Regions from separate parts of the Gilliamella sp. B14384G12 genome, predicted to be linked through region 2. Evidence: riboswitches for the same ligand, from Rfam matches in the RefSeq annotation. Region 2 holds a riboswitch; the other holds the start of a gene.

Region 1 (10,395 bases), on a different contig from region 2:
TATGGCGCGGACATTGAGTGGAAAGAATCTAAATGGAGCGCCAAGTTTGGTATTGCTTATACCGATGCTAATCGCAAAGGCGCTATAGGTTATTATGGACGTCATCTAGGTAGAAATAATCGTGGGCGCTATAACGGCATGGCGGCTACAGGTGCCGACTATATGCGTGATGGGGAACTAGTATTCTCAAGCATATTAAGTTATGATTTATTTAAAGATAACACCACAGGTTTATTCCTAAACTATGGTGAATTTAACTATAAACACGAAACCCTAAAAAATGGAGAAATAAATGTGTTCAACTTCTGGAAACCTTCCAGTGGAACATTTAAAAATCTATCGATTCTGGCAAAATTTGGTTATGGTTGGTCTTATAAAACTTTGAGCACTAGAGATATTACACCAAAATTAAGAGATGGTCGTGCTCAGCGTTCACCAACATTATCAGCAGAAACTGTTATTGATTATCGATTTAATTTGTTATAACAAAAGGACGAAACTATGAAAATCAAAAAATTTATTAAGCTGGTCAGCTTATCTGTAATTCTTTCCGCTTCAATTGCCCAAACGTTTGCTGCTGATGTGAATTTATATGTAACTCGCCATGGTAGAACCATGTTCAATAACGTCCACCGTGCACAAGGTTGGTCAGATACTCCATTAACCAAACCAGGAATCGAAGTTGCTGAGCAATTAGGACGAGGCCTAAAAGATGTGAACTTTATTGCTGCTTATTCAAGCGATTTAGGTCGTGCTCGCCAAACTGCTCGCATTGTTTTAGAGTCAAAAGGTCAATCACTACCAATTAACGAAATGGAAGCGCTTCGCGAAACATGCTTTGGTGAATATGAAGGTGATCTTGATCCTAATATGTGGGGACCTGCAGGTAAATATTTAGGCTATTCAGGCCATGAAGAATTAATGGAAGATTTTGGAAAAGGTAAAATCAGATTAAACAAAATTATGGATGCCATTGCCGCAGTTGAAAAATCTGGTGAAGCAGAAGACTACAACAAAGTAAAAACTCGTATGCAAGCTGCATTAAAAGTAATTGCTGAATCAGCCAAAGCTAATGGTGGTGGTGATGTGCTAGTGGTATCACACGGCATGGCGATCACAGCCATGGTTGAAGAATGGCTTGATACACCAGTCAAAGGTGGATTAGGTAACGCAAGTGTTACTAAAATTCGATATACTGATGACGGTAAATTTATTGTCGAAAGTTTAGGTGATATGAGCTATGTCGAAAAAGGTAAAGCGCTTGGCAAATAATTGTAACAAGAACTAAATACCATAAAAAAAGACTCACCAAGGTGAGTCTTTTTATTTTTAATCACTATTGAGTAAAGTCACTGTTTAAAGTCTCTTTTATGAGTAATGTTGCACAAATACTGATGATTGAAGCAACGGCAACATAATACCCCACCCAAGATAAATCACCATTTGCTACCAAATAATTGGCTATAATAGGTGCAATAGACGCCCCTAAAATACCGCCAATACTGTAAGCGGCCGAAGACCCCGTATAACGTACATTGGTTGGAAAGATTTCGGGCAAAAAGGCGCCCATAGGGGCAAACACCATGCCCATTAAAAACAGCTCAAGAGATAAATAGATCAAGACCAATAATTCTGAACCACTTGCCATAAACTGCGTCATAACTGTGCCTGATAATGCGACGAATAACAAGCCAATAACAAGCACAGGTTTACGCCCATATTTATCACTTAAGCGTGCAGAAATTGGAGTCGCTATCGCCATAAAGACAATAGCAACACATAAAAAACCTAAAAAATGACCTTTAGCAATACCCAGATATTTAGTGCCATATTGCAATAAAAATGCAGTAGTTATATAAAATAAAGTATAACAACCTACCATTGAAAATGAACCTAACGCCAAAGCTTTCCAATGATGAACAAAGATGTTAAACGCAGGAACTTTAACTTGCTGTTTGCTGCGCAATGCGTTGGCAAAAATGGGACTTTCAACCAATTTTAAACGCACATATAAACCAATAATCACCAATACTGCACTTAATAAAAACGGAATTCGCCATCCCCATTGTAAAAATTGTTCATTGGAGAGTGATAAAGTGACCAACAAAAACACACCATTAGATAATAAAAAACCAATCGATGGTCCTAACTGAGGAAACATGCCAAACAATGCTCGCTTATTTTGTGGAGCATTTTCAGTTGCCAGCAATGCTGCCCCACCCCACTCACCACCCAGCCCTAATCCTTGTGCAAGTCTTAAAATACACAGCAAAAACGGCGCCCAAAAACCAATAGCATTATAGCTAGGTAATAATCCAATTCCGGCCGTTGCCACACCCATTAATATAAGAGAAAACACCAAGGTAGACTTACGCCCTATTTTGTCACCAAAGTGCCCAAATAAAATGGCGCCAATTGGACGGGCAACAAAGGCTATACCAAAAGTAGCAAAAGATTGTAACGCCTGAGCAGATGGCGAACTGTCAGGGAAAAATACCGGTCCAATAACTAAGGCAGCGGCTGTTGCATAAATATAAAAGTCATAAAACTCAATCGCTGTGCCGATAAAACTAGCTAAAGCAACACGAGACATCGAGTTAGCAGGTTTAGTGTTTGAATCCATAATCCATCCTTTCAACATTATTGTTATTTTAAAAGTCGTTAAAGACATTATAGTCAGAGTTAATACTTTTTACATATTCAATAAAAAAAGTAATAACCATAGGCATAATATAAGAAGTCGCTATAATAGAATTTGTGCACCTTTACCTAATAATTTACCTAATAAGGATAGCTATGTTTTATCTAGACACCTATTATTCACCAATGGGATTAATCACGCTTGCTAGTCAGCAAAATAAATTGGTTGGGGTTTGGATCGAAGGTCAAAAATATTTTGGGCAAATCGTAGATGCCCAAAAACAATATCAACCCAATCTACCCATCTTTAACAAGACTAAATTGTGGCTTGATGACTACTTTAATGGTAAAAAACCGACTATTGAAGCACTACCCTTAGCGCCACAGGGTACTCCTTTTCGACATTTAGTTTGGGATATTTTATGCCAAATTCCTTATGGTCAAGTGATTACCTATGGCGACATCGCAAAACAGATCATGCAAAAAACCAATACCGCAAGCATGTCTAGCCAAGCTGTTGGTGGAGCAGTAGGTCATAATCCAATATCAATCATCATTCCGTGCCATCGCGTAATTGGGGCTAAAGGTAATTTGACTGGGTATGCAGGCGGAATTGATAAAAAAATTGCCTTGCTTAAACTGGAAAATATAGATACTTCTCAATTTGTTATTCCAACAAGAGGAACGGCACTTTAACTAATTAAAAAGATTAGTCTGAACTATTTTATTAACATAAGATAATCAATCAGTTTGGCTGAAATTGCTGAAAACATGCATTATTGCTGATTAAATATTTAAAGATATAAATAAATTATTAGATATTTACAATTGTTTAGAATTCGACTTAAGTTGGTATTGTCAACAATTAACATCCATCAATAAATGATATAAAACATAGTAATCAGTAAAATAAAAAGAAATGAGTATAGCTTAGGCTATCACCATTAGCATTTAACCTTTGAATTTATCTGTACAAAATCACTTAAGACATTATACTGGGGCATAGTTAAAAAATAGAATAATCAATCAATAACCGAATAAAATGAGAAATTTACTGCTCAGCTTATTATTAATACTATCTTTCCCTGCATTAAGTTCTATTTATATTTATAAAGGTTACATTGCCGACAACCCAATTAGGTTATATTTAGAAACCTCCTTAAATCAAGATAATGAAAATCAGGTTAATAAAGGGGTTTGGGTTTATCAAAATAATCCTGAACTACAACTTAATATTTTATCTGCTGAATGTGAATATATTCGCTCATGTACTGAAGACGATCATCCTACCCATTTAGTTTTGTATGATAATCAAGATATCTATCTCGATAATATTTCGCATAAAATAAAAGTTAAAGATTCAAGTCACTATTTTAAATTTATTAACATGCACATTGAACAAGCTGACGACCAAAAATTTTTGCCTGACACATTAAATGGTTATTGGTTCGATGGAAAAAATCATCAACAATACTCCGTAGTATTACACAAACAATTGGTAATCAACGACCAACCCAATACAGAATTTAATCAGATTGAGTTATTGCAATTAGAATCTCTAGACAAGCTCTATTTTACGGCCGTTTTGTCAAAGCAGAAAAACGATAAAATTAAGTTAGTTGGTATTAATGTTTACAGTAAAAAAAATCATAAACTACTGCAACAAATACAAAATTTAAATTACAGTTACAACAAATTTAACAGTATTATCATGCAAGATATTAACTTTGATGGTGCACCTGATTTAGCCATTAAAAAGTATCATTCTAATACCAGATTGGGGGATAACTATGACTATTATCTCAATGACAACGGTAAGTTCAAAGCGACAAACTTGTGGGGAAGTGACCTCTACTTCAATAACAAAGACAAATCAGCAACTGGCACAAAAAAATGTTATGATTATGACGAAAATGAGCAAAAAATTATGATCCAAATTGATAGTGTTTATCACTATAGGAATAAACACTATATTCATAAAAAAAATCAATGCCAGACACATCATTTTAATACTAACGTAAGCCGTCAATGTACCGAAAATGAATACAATGCCTGCTTATTAAAACGAAATAATATCGATTTTGAAAATCCACACTATATAGGCGAAGACAATATATATCACAAGAATATGGCTTGGGATAAAGGTAAATTAGTCGATGGAGTTATAGATGATGATTGATTACGATGCAATTCCTAAACAACGACAATCTTATATTCAACAGTTGTTAAACGAAAATGGAAGAGTCGTAAGCGCAGATTTGATTAAATTATTGGGTGTTTCAGAGCATACCATTCGTCGAGATTAACAAAAACGGGCGCAAGATGGAATCTGCAAAAGAGTATACGGTGGTGCAGTCAGTCATTTAAAACAATCAGCAAGCTTTGAAACAAGAATGACACAAAGTGTTGCCGAAAAGTCATCCGTCGCCAAGCATTGTGCTGAGTTAATCAAAGCGAACACGTGTATTTTTATTGATGCAGGCTCCACTTATTTAGCCATGGCAGAATATATCCCTAGTGACCTAGAATTAACCATTGTCACCAATTTACCGCAAATAGCATCATTACTCAGTAGTCGCACTAATGGCGAATTGATATTACTTGGCGGTAAAATAAACCCGCAAACTGGCAGTACTATGGGTTCTGAGACTGTAAATCAAATACATAATATGGTTTTTGATCAAACCTATATAGAATACTACAACACCAAACGGATTAAAGCCAAATTAAAAGGCCTGACTCCGGTTGAATATCGAAATCAGGCCTTACAAGCCGCTTAATGAAAGTGTCCAACTTTATGGGGTCACTTCATATTAAGGTCGTTTTTTCAAGTGATAAGAATATTACTGTTTAGCTACAATTTCATCACCTTGTAAATCAAGATGAATGGTTTTACCTGGAACTAACTTACCAGATAATATTTGTTGCGCTAATGGATTTTCAATCTCTTGTTGTATTGCACGTTTTAACGGTCTTGCACCATAAATTGGATCGAAGCCAACTTTAGCAAGTTGTTCTAACGCAGCATCCGAAATATCCAATTGGTAACCACGTTCATCTAAGCGTTTTTCAACGTGCGCTAATTGAATTTTCGCAATCGCTTTGATATTTTCTTGACCAAGAGGATGGAATACCACCGTTTCATCAATACGGTTAATGAATTCTGGTCTAAAGTGTTTAGTTACAACTGTCATTACTAATGCTTTCATTTCATCATAGCTTAACTCAACTTGACCTTGAATCAAATCAGAACCTAAGTTAGATGTCATGATGATAACGGTATTACGAAAATCAACCGTACGCCCTTGTCCATCGGTTAAGCGTCCATCATCTAATACTTGTAATAAAATATTAAAGACATCCGGATGTGCTTTTTCGACCTCATCCAACAAAATGACTGAATAAGGACGACGTCTTACGGCTTCAGTCAAATAACCGCCCTCTTCATATCCTACATATCCTGGAGGCGCACCAATTAAACGTGCTACAGAGTGTTTTTCCATAAACTCGGACATATCGATTCTGACCATTGCATCTTCGCTATCAAACATAAAGTTAGCCAAAGCTTTACAAAGTTCAGTTTTACCAACACCCGTTGGCCCCAAGAACAAGAAAGAGCCAATTGGTTTATTTGGATCAGACAATCCTGCTCGACTACGACGAATCGCATTGGCTACCGCAACAACGGCTTCCTCTTGACCAATCACACGTTTATGTAACGCATCTTCCATATGTAATAATTTATCTTTTTCACTTTCCAGCATTCTTGAAACAGGAATACCCGTTGCTTTAGATAATACTTCGGCAATCTCGTTATCGGTGACTTTATTACGCAATAACTTCATCGTCTTGCCTTCAAGCTGTGTTGCTGATGCGAGTCTTTTCTCAAGTTCTGGTATTTTGCCATATTGAAGCTCTGACATTTTATTAAGATCACCAGCACGGCGAGCTTGTTCTATTTCAGTTCGTGCTTTTTCCAACTCAGCTTTGATTGTCTGAGTACCAGAAACAGCAGCCTTCTCTGACTTCCACTCTTCTTCAAGTGACGCATACTCTTTTTCTTTCTCAGCAAGTTCATCGTTTAGCATCTCTAGTCGTTTTTTACTCGCATCATCAGACTCTTTTTTAAGCGCTTGTTGCTCAAGTTTAAGCTGAATAATACGGCGTTCAAGTCGATCTAATGATTCAGGTTTTGAATCCATTTGCATACGAATACTCGATGCAGCTTCATCAATTAAGTCAATGGCTTTATCAGGAAGCATACGATCGGAAATATAACGATGCGATAACGTTGCTGCCGCCACAATTGCCGGATCGGTAATTTGTACATGGTGATGTAATTCATAACGTTCTTTTAAACCACGCAAGATAGCAATGGTGTCTTCAACAGTTGGTTCAGCCACATACACTTTTTGGAATCGACGCTCTAAAGCGGGATCTTTTTCAATATATTGACGGTATTCATCTAACGTTGTTGCGCCAACACAATGTAATTCACCGCGAGCCAATGCAGGTTTTAACATATTACCTGCATCCATTGCGCCATCACTTTTACCTGCACCGACCATGGTATGGATTTCATCAATAAATAAAATAATGCGCCCTTCTTCTTTGGCTAAATCTTTTAAAACGGCTTTTAAGCGTTCTTCAAATTCACCTCGATATTTAGCGCCAGCAATTAAAGCACCCATATCTAAAGACAATACGCGTTTATTACGTAATCCTTCTGGTACTTCACGGTTTACAATGCGTTGTGCAAGTCCTTCAACAATTGCTGTTTTACCCACACCAGGCTCACCAATTAACACTGGATTATTTTTAGTACGACGTTGTAATACTTGAATTGTACGGCGAATTTCTTCATCACGCCCAATTACTGGATCGAGCTTGCCTTGTTCAGCACGCTCGGTTAAATCAATGGTATATTTTTTCAACGCACCACGTTGATCTTCGGCATTGGCATCGTTCACGTTATCACTTCCTCTTACTTGACTTACGGCCTGATTTAATCTGTCTTTTGTGATCCCTGATTTTTTAAGAATATCACTAAGACTACCCTTTTCGTCTAAAGCCGCTAAGATAAAGAGTTCAGACGAGATATAACTATCGCCATTTTTTTGTGCTAATTTGTCACAAAGATTTAAAACACGGACAAATTCTTGTGATGGAATAACTTCACCACCCACGCCTTGTACTTGTGGCAATCGATCAATAGCTTGATTTAATTCTTGCTGTAACATTGCTACATTAGCACCAGCCGCTGCCAGTAAAGGCTTGACACTGCTACCTTCTTGATTAAGCATAGCGGATAAAACATGGACTGGTTCTATGTATTGATTATCTTTACCTAATGCTAATGATTGTGCATCAGCTAAAGCTTGTTGGAATTTATTAGTGAGTTTATCTAACCTCATATTAACTATCTCCTGAGCAATAGATTTGGCTTAAATGCTTTAAGCAGATAAACCATTTGCATGGTTACTAAATGAGTGTGGAAAGATAAATTTCAAGAGTTTTTTATGAAAATTTTTTACAAAAAATCGACAATAAAATTAATTTATATTCTGTTGTTGAAATAAGCAAAATATAAACGTTCAATTTTACACCGTTAGTGTAATAAATATTGCTCGGAATAACAATTGTAAGATGACAATTAAGCATTAATCCATTATATTAGCCGCTCTATTTTGTTAGGTGGTCTAACCGTGGTTCGTAATCCATCCCACGAAAAAAAACTAGGAATTATACATGTTCAAAATTGCTAAAGAATTTCAATTCGATGCTTGTCATATGTTAGACGGGCACAACAAAAAATGTCACAACCTGCACGGTCATACTTATCGCTTATTAGTCGAAATTGAAGGGGATCTAATAGATAACGGTTCTAGCGCTGATATGATAATGGATTATGCTGATTTAAAAGCAATAGTGAAACAGCATATTGTTGATCCTCTCGATCATGCTTATCTATATAATCAAAATAATCCAAATGAGTGCCGTATTGCTTCATTATTAAAAGAGATGAATCGCAAAATCTTCGCCTTTCCTTGTCGTACAACTGCCGAAGGTATGAGTAAATTTATTTTTGATTGTCTGTCACAATATTTACCCATCTCAATGATCAAACTCTGGGAAACCCCAACGTCATACTGTGAGTATCATCGGAGTGAAAAATGACAGAATTTCGCATTGTTGAAATCTTCGAATCATTACAGGGCGAAGGTTACAATACAGGCATGCCTGCTATTTTTATTCGTTTTGCTGGTTGTAATTTAAATTGCGTTTGGTGCGATACTAACTTTCGCCAATACACCCGTTTTACATTAGAGCAGTTATTGACGAAAGTTAAACAATATACGAGCAAAAACATCATTATTACCGGTGGTGAACCAACTATGGTTAAAGCGCTACCAAAATTACTTTTACCACTAAAACAGGCTGGTTACTATATTGCTATTGAAAGTAATGGATTAGGTAAAGTCGATCCTCTAATTGACTATATTGCCCTTAGCCCAAAATTTTGCTATCAAGCACGGTATCAAAAAATCATACAACCAACTGCAAGTGAAGTGCGAATTGTTGCCGAAAACCATGCGGACTTTCTTCCTTTTTGCCAATATATTGAACAAAATATTCAAGCAAAACGTTATTATCTTTCCCCTTGCGAAAAAAAGGGTGAATTTAATATGTTTGAAACAATTGAATTACTTGGCAAGATTAACCAAAACCGCAACGACAACAAGTGGCTACTCAGTATTCAAACGCACAAGTTTGCAAATATAGAGTAATCTTTTTTAATTAACTGCCAAATATAAAAAAATCAATTCAATCTATAAATTATGCTCTAAATTTTAATAATTTAGCTTTATTATTATCCAATATTCTTTGGGTGATGTTTATGTTTAATCGTTTTTTAGTAGGATTATTTTTTTATTCACATTGGGTCATTGCGCGTATGCCAATACGGCAGTTGAGTTTTACTATGTAAATTGGGAAATGGTTTGTGATAATACCTTGACTTGTCGTGTGGCAGGTTTTGGTAGAGAGTTAGATGATGGTGATAGTCATATATCAATTCTACTCGAGCGCAAAGCTGGTGCAAATCAACCTATTACTGGTGGTTATTTTAAATACGAATCTTATAAATATGAAGACGATGACAAAAAAGAGCAAATACTAAAGAATCACCCAATCAGCCTAGTTATTAATAATAAAGACTTGGGTACACTAATAAAGAAACCCAATTCAATTTATCAATTAAAACCTCATCAATTAAGCGCACTCCTTAGAGTATTAAAAAAAACTGATAATGAAATTTTTTTCAAGCAAGGCGACAGATATTGGGAGTTATTTGATATAGGCTATAATGCGGTAATGTTAAAAATGGATGAAGTACAAGGCCGTATCGGTACAATTAGAGCAATAATAAAATCAGGTAAGAAAAGCGAAAATCATGTTTATAAGCCAATACCTGCTCCTGTCATAAAAAAAGGTACTGTAATTAAGTCTGATGAAAGCAAAAAACTAACATTAGACGAAGTAATAGCAATTTTTCCTGAATTTAAAACACGCTATAGTGACGAAAAAGAAGCTGACTGTTTTTCTTATGATTTAGATGATGAAGAAGATAACTTTAAACCGCATTTTTATCTATACAAATTAGATAAGAATAACGATTTATTAAAAGCTTCGTGTTTAAGAGGTGCTTATAATTTTAGTGATGCTTATTGGGTTATTCCTAAGAAAAAAATAAAC
Region 2 (10,395 bases):
GTATTGAAATTTTTACTATCCCTTGATTAATTACTTTCTTTATTAGGAACAGATATCGTCATCAAATCTGGTGATTGTCCGATTGCAAAACGATCAGGACGGTACATAGATTCAACATAAGGATAAGGAATCATGTAATTACCAGTTGTTACCGCTCTAACTAAATAAGCAACACGTTTATGATATTTTTGGCGTTCCTTATAATTTTGGATATTAACAGCAGCAACATATCTATCATCTCTAAATTCCTGATATTTAAGTTGACTTACATCATCATCTTTCAATAAATCAGATACACCAGGAATTGATGATAAATTCACGCTACTATTTGAAAGATTCTGATTTTCAAGTTCTAACCCAGCTGGTAAGTAATCAACAATCAATGCATCATGAACAGGTTCTTTTGATGTTACATCTAAAATCACAACCATCATGGAACCCACTTCTAATTGGGATGGATTTATTTCGTTGCCATGTAGATCGTAATAGGTTCGGGTAATATTGAAAAAACCATCTTTCGATGTTGGTGCCGGTGGCGTTTTTCCATACCCAGAAAGCGAGAATTTAGCATAAAGTGGTCTATCATGTTCTGAATTATTGATAGATAACCCTTGACTTAAGGCTTCATAATTATAGGAATGAGAATAGACAGAATTAACCTCAACAACACTATCATTTATTGCCAGTTTAAATTTATCATCTTTTTTATGTTGCTCTAATGACCAACCAGCAATAAATAATGAATTTAACTCCTGAGTTGAGTAATAACGTTTATTTTTTAATAATTCTGATAAATTAACTAAATAACTGGCTTGATTTTTTGTGGCCATATCGTTTTCTATCAATAACGATAGAATTAATGCTTGATCACGAACCTCGCTACCATAATTACCCCGCCATGTACTGTAATCATATGGAGTAGTGAAAATTAATGGTAATAATTTATCATAAACAGATGTCAAACCATTCAACTTTGCACTTACGGCTAATTGTGCCAAAGGTAACGGGCTATAGATAAATGATTTATCCTTACTGACCTTATCCGATAAATAATTAATCTCATTACGCATCGCTGAGGTAATCTTATTTTGTTTGGACAGTATCATCAACGCATAGGCTTTAATAGAGAATTTTCTAAATTCAAGTGCATTTTCATCCCTATAATAATAAAGATTATTAAATGCAGAAGTATCATAAATATATTGACCAAGACGCGACATTGCTGCATCAAGAGCTTTATCATTTACCTGATAACCTCGCTCTTTAGCTTGCAATAAAAAGTCCGTAGCATAAACAGTAAGCCAATGTTCTTCTTCGCTATGATTACTCCATAAACCAAAACTACCATTACTACGTTGCATTGATAAAATCCGTGAAATGCCTTTTTGAATTTTTTCTCGGCGCTTATCATCAGAATCCGTTTTAATACCTAACTGTGCAAGCTGTTCACTGTTAGCATATAAAGATGGGAATAATCCACTGGTTGTCTGTTCTAAACAGCCATAAGGATAGGCAAATAAACTTTTGATATATTGAGCGATATTCAGTGGTGGTTGATTAGAGATAACCAATTGCCCTTCAATGGTATTTTCAACCAGTCCCATTAACGCTTCGTCAGGTAATTTCCAACTGTTCTTTTCATCTAACACTACTTCAAAATATCTTGTAGTTGCAGCATAGGCTGGTCTTACACCGATAGCCCATGAACGATGAATATCAAAATCTGAATTATCATCGATAACAATCCCTTTCACATCTATATTTACAGTACCTTTACCATAACCATAATCTGCGACAACAGGAATTTGAATAATATTTTTTTGTTTGCTATCAAGTCTGACAGGAATAGATTTTACATCATTTTGATGAATCAACCCCGTTGTTGATACTTCAACTTGCATATTTTGAGTCGTATCAGTCAAATTATGAAGATCTAATGCTAATACTGCTTGATCTCCCCCAGATAAAAAGCGCGGAGTTGTTAATTCGGCAATAACAGGAGCAGCAACTTTCATCGTTTTTTCTGCTTTACCAAAACGATTGTCATCCCATGCTTGCGCCATGATGCGCAATTCACCATTAAAATTAGGTAATGGTAAATCAATAACACCCTCACCTTGGTCATTTAACTGAATGGTTTTCAATTGTTGAGCAACAATAAGAACTTCATTAGACGGTTTTTTTCCGCCAGCGCCCATCGCATCACCACCAAAACTCATGTTAACATTACGCCCTGAAGCCTCAATTAACTTACCATAAACATCAAAAATATCGACATCATAACGTTTACGCCCTAAAAATCCAGCATAAGGATCTGGCGTAACATAATCAGTAATATTTAATACACCAGAATCAACAGCTGAAACTAACACTGTGACTTTTTTATCTTTTTGGATAAATTTTTCATCCATTTTGATTTTAATTGGCACAGTACTTTCTGGTTTCACTTGTTTTGGTGCATTTATTGAAATATTTAAATGGCGATTTGTTGTATCAGTAGGTAAATAAAGTAAACCAATTGCTCGTTTTACTGTTTGTACGGCAGCATTAGTTGATGGACGGATTATCATGGCATTAATATAAATATCATGTCTTCCCCAATCTTTAATTGGTATATCGACATCTAAACCTTTTTCGCCAACAGTAATTGCTTTTTTCCAAATGATACCATCATTCGTTTCAAGAGAGATATAACCAGAGCCTGCAACTGGGGCTTGAACGTTGACTTTAGCCACATCACCGACATTATAAAATGGTTTATCAATACTTAATTTAACTTGATCGGGACGTACTGATTTCGTACCACGTGTATTATCCTCCCAATCATAACCTGACCAAAAGCGAAAGCTTGTCACTACTTTAGACTCGTCATCGATCACTTCAACACGATAAGATCCATAATCACTGGTTAAATAGCTTATTTTAGTCGTACTATCCTTTTCAATTGATAGCTGATCTTCCGAAATAACAATCTCACTGGAATTATGATTAAGTTGCCAGCCATCTTCACTTGACCAAGTCCAATAATATTCACGACGTTCACGAATCAATCTTGTTTTTAAGGAGTTTGTCGCCAGTTTGTTACCGTCTAGATCAACATAAGCAATTTCAAATTCCGCATTAGTCCCTATATCAACGGTAGGACGCTCATAATAATTATCAGTATTCCAATCATAATAAGGTGAATCGCCAATCAATGCTCGGATAGCTGGTACTTGATTAGCAGGCCAAATGGTTTGAGTTGCATAACGTGTAACCGGTCTACCTCCTGAATCGAGTAAACTCGCTTGTAAAACTACTTTCACTGGAGAACGTAAATTTGCCCAATTACTCCTTTTAATATGAAGCTGGGTTAAGCCATCATTATCTAATGTTTCTTCAAAAGAACCAAGTTCACTATAAAGACTACCATCTGTCACTGAACCAATTTTGAAATCGGCTAATCCGGTAATGGAGTCAACTTTCTTTAAATAAACATTAGCGTTTAGGCGATTATCTGATGCTGGTGCACCATACAAATACCAACCTTTGATATCAAAGTTAACATCTTCATCGTTTAATATTGGACCGTCTGACGAACTGGTTATTTCCATCGCCATACGTTCTGGCAAAAATTCTTCCACGTTGAAATACCAATAACGATAAATATCATCACCTAAATTAAAACGAATTGACCATTTACCTGTTGCCGCATCAGATGGAATGACAAAATTTGCCTGATATAAACCATTGGTATTAGCACTGCTTTTTAATTGAAAATTTTTAACTACACGCCCATCAGTTGAAATCGCATCGGCAATAATTGGTTGATCAGTCAATGGTTGCCCATCCGCATCACGCAATAATGCATTAAAATAGACGGTTTCATCTGGACGATAAAGATCTCGTGGACCAAAAACAAATAATTGTGCATGCGAATAAGGTGTACCTGATAAATCGAATTCAGTCAAATTAAGGGCATTTCGATCTACATATATAAATGAAGTTTGTTTTCCATCATTGGCTAGCAATATCCAATTGTCATCATGGGTATTCATAGAAAATTCAGCATAACCATCTTTATCTGTTTTTTCCGAAACACTACAATCGTCGTCTTTTATTGTTACATAACGACAAGATATTTCGATATTTGCAAGAGGTTTACCATTATCTAAACCATGAGCCATAACCGAAAATCTATGGTTGTTGTAGTTATGAACTGAAACACCAATATTACTTATTGAAAATAGGGTTGCTGGATTTGATTCATTGTAAGTTCCGGCTTCATTCATCACCGCAACATAAACACCTTCTTGTTTAAGTTCACTAATTTTAGAAAGATTGACTAAAACAGTTTCTTGGGCATTAGGTTTAGGATTAAGATCAAAACGTGACGAGTAAACTAAATCAGCATAACTATTGAGTTCTTCAGAGCGCCAAGCATATAGCATATTAATAAAGCCAAATTTATCAAAGAAATCACTTAGTTTTTCTGGCTTAATTTTAAAAAAGTTTATGTCGACCTTATTAATGTTCAATGTCGTCACAGGTAATCCACTCATGGACTTACTCGGTAATAATAATCCAGTACTTGCAAAATTTACTAATGGCTGACGATCCCGAGTGGTTAATTCTTTTTCATAAACTGATTGTAAACTCTTGTTATTAATCGCCGTTAACATTTTATCAATGGTTAAATCTAATTTACGATTTGGTGCAAGATAACGATGTCTTAATTCCAAACCATTATCAGACAACTCCCAGTCACCATCGACAACACCCGTTTCCTTGTCAACTAATCTCAGTAAATTTGAAAAATTTAATTTAGGAAGAAGTGGAACAGAAAAAGTCACGACTAAAGTACTTGATCCATCAATAATCATCTCCGAACAATCAAGAATTTCAAGTTTTTTATCTTTATATTTTTCGATTAATTCTGGTGTTGGATTAAATACATTATGCAATTGCGAATTAACACTCGAGTTTTGAGTTGTGCTATTTTTTTGATTAGCGGTTATATTTGTCGTTAGCTCGTTGTTTTTTGCTTGTGCACATAGCGTTAAAAACAAACCCAACATAGCTAAGTGTTTAGTTAATCTCATGATTTCACCCAATTCCTTTTATTTCACTAAATGTTGTGACTATTTTTGGTCAATATTATGCACTGTCACCAAACGTTTAGCAAAATATCTTTACAAACAAATTGAATTTTTAAGTAAGCAATCAAATTTTTGAAAGAATCGTTGATCTGGGTTTATTGGAAAGTAGTATTACTGACATTTAGAACATATTGTGTTATCAATAAGTTCTAAATGTTAGATGATTTCAGAATTATTAAGCAAAAGCTGGCTGATTTATTACTTTTTTGCAGTTAATTTTTTTAAGATAAAATTCAAAATAATTCCATATAATGGTAAAAAGAATAAACCACAAATTAAAATTTTAAAACTATAATCCATTAACGAAATTTCACCCCAATGATTAGCCATAAATTCATCACTACTTTTGTAAAAGGCAATAGCAAAAAATACAATAGTATCAATACCATTACCAAAGATTGCTGAAGCTGAAGGTGCTACCCACCAAAATTGATTTTTTCTTAAATAGTTAAAAACAGTAATATCCATTAATTGCCCAACTAAATAAGCTGCAAAACTGGCTAATGCTATGCGAAAAACAAAGTTATTAAATTGGGTCAATGCTGACCAACCTACCCAGTGGGTTTCGAAAAATAGAACCGAAATCAGATATGAAAACAGTAAAGCGGGAATCATAACCACAAAGATAATTTTTCTTGCCAAACTGGCACCAAAAATACGGATAGTTAAATCAGTAGTTAAAAAAATAAATGGAAATGTAAAGGCTCCCCAAGTAGTATGAAATCCAAAAATATCAAATGGAATTTGCACCAAATAGTTACTGGAAGCAATAACAATAATATGAAAAAAAGCTAACCAACCTAGTGCTTTATGCTTTTGCTGTCGAGTAAATTGTTTTTCAATCAATTGTGAATGAACGTTCAAATACATATTTGTTTCCTTTTTTAATGGGGTGAGAGAACCCAGATAAATATTTTTTAAGTTTTGGCCAGATATTCTTGTAGACCTTTATCACGCAGCATACAACTTGGACATTTACCGCATCCCCCTTCTACACCGTAATAACAGGTATGAGTATTTTGACGAACATAATCAAGATAACCCAATTTATCAGCCATTTCCCATGTTTGAGCTTTAGTAAGATACATCAACGGGGTTTTAATATTAAACGCATAATCCATCGCTAAATTCATAGATACATTCATGGATTTAATAAAAATATCACGACAATCTGGATAACCACTAAAATCTGTTTCACATACGCCGATAATAATATCTTGAATATCTTGCTGTTTGGCATAACAACCAGCTAACAATAAAAACAGCATATTACGACCATCGACAAACGTATTTGGATAATCGCCATCTTGTGCAGCTTTAATTTCTTGTGAATCGTCAATCAAAGCGTTATTGGTCGTCTGTTTAATAACCGATGTATCAATTACGGTTTGCTTGACACCTAAATCTTCAGCAATCCATTTAGCTTTATCTAATTCAATACTATGACGTTGACCATATTGGAAGCTGATAGTTTCAACATTTTCAAGTCCATAATCGGCAATGGCTTGTAATAAACACGTAGTCGAATCTTGCCCGCCAGAAAATATCACGAGTGCTTTACGATTTTTCATTAAAAAATTCCTGTCAGATTGAACAAATTAGCGATTATCGACTTTTTCAGGATAAAGATCATGATTCGCTAAACGATTGAGCGCAATTTGCTCCCACCGAGTATCAGCTTTACCATAATTGGCATAAGGATCAATTGAAATACCTCCACGTGGTGTGAATTTACCCCACACTTCAATGTATTTAGGATCCATTAATTTGATCAGATCTTTCATAATGATATTGATGCAATCTTCATGGTAATCACCATGATTACGAAAGCTAAACAGGTATAGCTTAAGAGATTTGCTTTCAACCATTTTGATGTTAGGCACATAAGAAATATAAATTGTGGCAAAATCAGGTTGCCCAGTAATAGGACAAAGACTGGTAAATTCCGGACAATTAAATTTAACAAAATAATCATTACCGGGATGTTTATTATCAAAAGTTTCCAGAATTTCTGGACTATAGGTTGTTGGATAGCGAACAGACTGATCGCCTAATAATGTAACGTTACTCATAATTTTCCTTAGTTTTTTAGCGTGGGAGGTTCACGAACCACGAGACAAACCGTACACATTACTCTTTTTTACAAAAAAAGTCTAGAATATCGTTCTTAACCCTTGTGATTAAACATATGACTTGTGAACGAATGTAATAGTTAACTGTAAAAACTAGCCAATATTTCTTTAAAAAATTAACTGTCTAATCAAATTTTATAAAGAAAAAGAAGTTACTTTATTTTCACTAATGTTTATGTGCATCACTCTACCTTGTTTATCAAAAAAATAATATTCATTACCGATAGAAGAACACGACACAATTGTTGATGATTGCCAATCAATCGTTATATGTTTGCGATTAGTATAGGGATGATAAAGATTAATTTCATAACCTGTTTCATCTATTCGTTGAATGACTAAAGCTATAAGTTCGCCTGTAGATAATATAATTAAATTATCAAATTGTTTTTTCTCGATTTGTAATTGAAACTCGAAATCATTGTTATAGTGAGATTTAAATTGTACGCGTTTAGTCGATTCAATATATTCAACTTTTAAGATCTTGTGATTATGACCCATTATTAACCTGTCATAATACCCATCAATTACCAATCGTTTTGTTAAACTATAGTCAGGTAAACAATAATACAAAATTTCATCTTTTTTCTCAGCGTTGTGGGTTAAAACCATTATTTCATGATTTTTAATCACCAACTTATTTATCACATTAGGATAAAGATCGATTCGCCGTACCACAGATAATTTATGACTAATATCAATAAGTTCAAGGCAATTATTTCTAATGATAGCCCAATTTATACCATCAAACTCAAAGGAGCATAATTGGAAGTTAACAACGCCTAGATCGATTGTTTTCTTGGTACTTAAATCAAGTTTATGAATGCGGTAGTAATTATCTTGTTTAGCCAAAGCTAAAATTTGCAATCGATTCGAAGATACGACAAACTTATCAGCAACAATCATAAAATGATCAAGTTGCTTGCCTTTATTATCCACTCTTATAATCCCTGCTTCACCTAATGCAAGCAAATATTGATTATTGATTAGCGGGATCATGTCATAAATTGCTCGATGGCCTTTGTGCGGACTCTGATAATGATCCAAATGATATTGCATTAATAAAGATTTATGCCTAACCAGTTTTAATGAAGAGATAGGCAGATCTATCTGTAATGTTCTATCTTCAGTAAGAGTAATTAATTTTGCAATTTTAGCTTTAGTTAACTCATTAGGATAAGTAATGGCATCAACAATTATCTCGTTGATCATCATTCGTAATAAATCTTGCAATTTTTGAATATTTTGCTGATTTTTTAAAATTTCATTAGCCAGCTCTAATCTTACTCGATAATGAGCTTGTTCAGTTTTTATCTCAATCAAAGTTCTTTCAAGTTTTATTATCGAATTAGGTATTAAAATAAGACGCTTTACGATCGCTTTAGCATCGTATATATCCAGGTTATTAAACCACTGTTCAGCAAGATAACGATATTCCGAGAGTGACCAAATTACATCAATTGCAGCTAACCAATCTGCTTTTTCTGCTAAAGTCTTAGCCCAATAAAGTTTTAATTTATTGGCTATCTCAAAGTGTTGTTTTTCAAGCATCAAAATTACAGCTTCAAAGGCATTATCGCGTCTGGCCAACATAACCGCTATATCCCATTCATTTGCCAAACAACAAAGTTTTATACATAATTGAGTTTTAGCATTCCTTGCAATTGCTAACTCCATGGCTTGTTTATATCGGTTGTGTTGTTCTAAAAATTCTATTCCTTCTTCTAAATGATTGAGCAGTTCTACTAAAACAAAAACCGCTTCTTCTATTTTGTTTTGTTTGGCTAACGTATCAAAGCTTTGTCGATATAGTTTTTTCAAGTATTTAAGTTTTTCAGAATCAAGATAAATTGAGGATGAATCACCATAAACGCAATCACTTATCGACAGTTTATTTCGTGGTTTGGGTGTACCATAGTTTTTTTCGATTGAATTTTTCTCATTATTGATCGGAAGAGCGTAACGCAAGGCATTTAACAAATCACCTTTCTCAAACTTTTTAATCATTGTTTCAATGTAGTTACTCTGTCGAAAAGAAAACAAATGACTTAATTTTGAAAATAATGATAAAAAAGAATGGCTGTTAAGCAGTGATTTTTTTTTATAATGAGAGGGAGATGACAAAGATGAGTGATTAACTTGTGGTAACTCATTGGCATTAATACTGTAAGAAAATGATTTTTTTAACATGCCATCAAGTAAATCTTCTTTTTTTTCTTCTGAAAAGATTCGATTTAGCATTTTTATGGTTTTAATAAAAATAACAAAAATACTCACATGAAAAAAGCTTACTATTATAAAAATAAATATTTTATAGAGATTTTTACCAAGTGAAGTATTAAATGAAGATATTTTTAGAGAATAAATAACATACAATGCTATCAGCAATATTGAAGGAATAACTACTGCTAAAATAATATGACTTTTTTTAATGAGTTTTTCTTGAGACAAATGATTATTTTGTTCATCAATTTCTTTATCTTGATTAACTATCTTATTACTATCAATAAATTGTAATTTTCGAGGACTTGGCACAGGTATCTTGCCATCAAATATTTGTTCAAAGGATCGACTCTCTAAACTGAATTCTGGTAGTTCATTTTGGACAATATTTATTAAATAACGATTGGTTTCATACAATTGATATTCACTAAGATCAACCCAATTAGCGGGATCGATATTGATGGCATCTTCACAACGATAACATTGAATATCATTACCCATAACAATGACCAAATCATAGTTAATTATTTTGGAACTCAGTTTTTTGGGGAGTTGCATAGAACTGAGGATCCCGTTATCTAAAATTAATGGCCAACCAAGTAAAGTATCACAATTCACAGTTTTTGCCGATGGAAACTTAAGTAAATCACCATGTTCAAATTGATAAATTGAGCATCCTAAAAACCATGATTTTATTAAAAGACGTTGACGCTGCTCGCGATCAAACCACTGCGTTGGAAACCATATTCCCGCTACATTTTGAACGCCTTTTAAGGTTGGTTCTGGGATAAAAAAAGCTTTTCCTTTCATATCATTAATCAGCTTTATGCAATTTCAATCTTATTGATTGTGTTTTCAAAGAATATAAAATCAATTCCCCGTTATCCATAATAACTGAAAAC

Evidence for each region. Region 2 has a riboswitch for preQ1 ahead of queF (preQ(1) synthase). Riboswitches for the same ligand answer to the same signal wherever they lie in the genome.
Region 1: it holds a riboswitch for preQ1, as region 2 does, so the genes downstream of both, queD (6-carboxytetrahydropterin synthase QueD) here and queF (preQ(1) synthase) in region 2, are expected to answer to the same signal.

Annotation. Positions count from the first base shown of each region.
Region 1 is NZ_JACFPU010000013.1:1,972-12,366, reverse strand. Features, by position in the region: gene H3S73_RS11695 (hypothetical protein) at 1-486, shown strand, start outside; gene H3S73_RS11690 (histidine phosphatase family protein) at 502-1,272, shown strand; gene H3S73_RS11685 (MFS transporter) at 1,337-2,623, opposite strand; gene H3S73_RS11680 (methylated-DNA--[protein]-cysteine S-methyltransferase) at 2,797-3,336, shown strand; gene H3S73_RS11675 (hypothetical protein) at 3,683-4,819, shown strand; gene H3S73_RS11670 (DeoR family transcriptional regulator) at 4,809-4,946, shown strand; gene H3S73_RS13875 (IS3 family transposase) at 5,034-5,420, shown strand; gene clpB (ATP-dependent chaperone ClpB) at 5,484-8,054, opposite strand; PreQ1 riboswitch class I at 8,340-8,385, shown strand; gene queD (6-carboxytetrahydropterin synthase QueD) at 8,389-8,817, shown strand; gene H3S73_RS11650 (7-carboxy-7-deazaguanine synthase QueE) at 8,814-9,428, shown strand; gene H3S73_RS11645 (DUF1176 domain-containing protein) at 9,580-10,395, shown strand, end outside.
Region 2 is NZ_JACFPU010000004.1:34,446-44,840, forward strand. Features, by position in the region: gene H3S73_RS06025 (alpha-2-macroglobulin) at 27-5,081, opposite strand; gene H3S73_RS06030 (7-cyano-7-deazaguanine/7-aminomethyl-7-deazaguanine transporter) at 5,337-6,008, opposite strand; gene queC (7-cyano-7-deazaguanine synthase QueC) at 6,056-6,709, opposite strand; gene queF (preQ(1) synthase) at 6,737-7,210, opposite strand; PreQ1 riboswitch class I at 7,213-7,257, opposite strand; gene H3S73_RS06045 (bpX6 domain-containing protein) at 7,406-10,303, opposite strand; gene H3S73_RS06050 (hypothetical protein) at 10,308-10,395, opposite strand, start outside.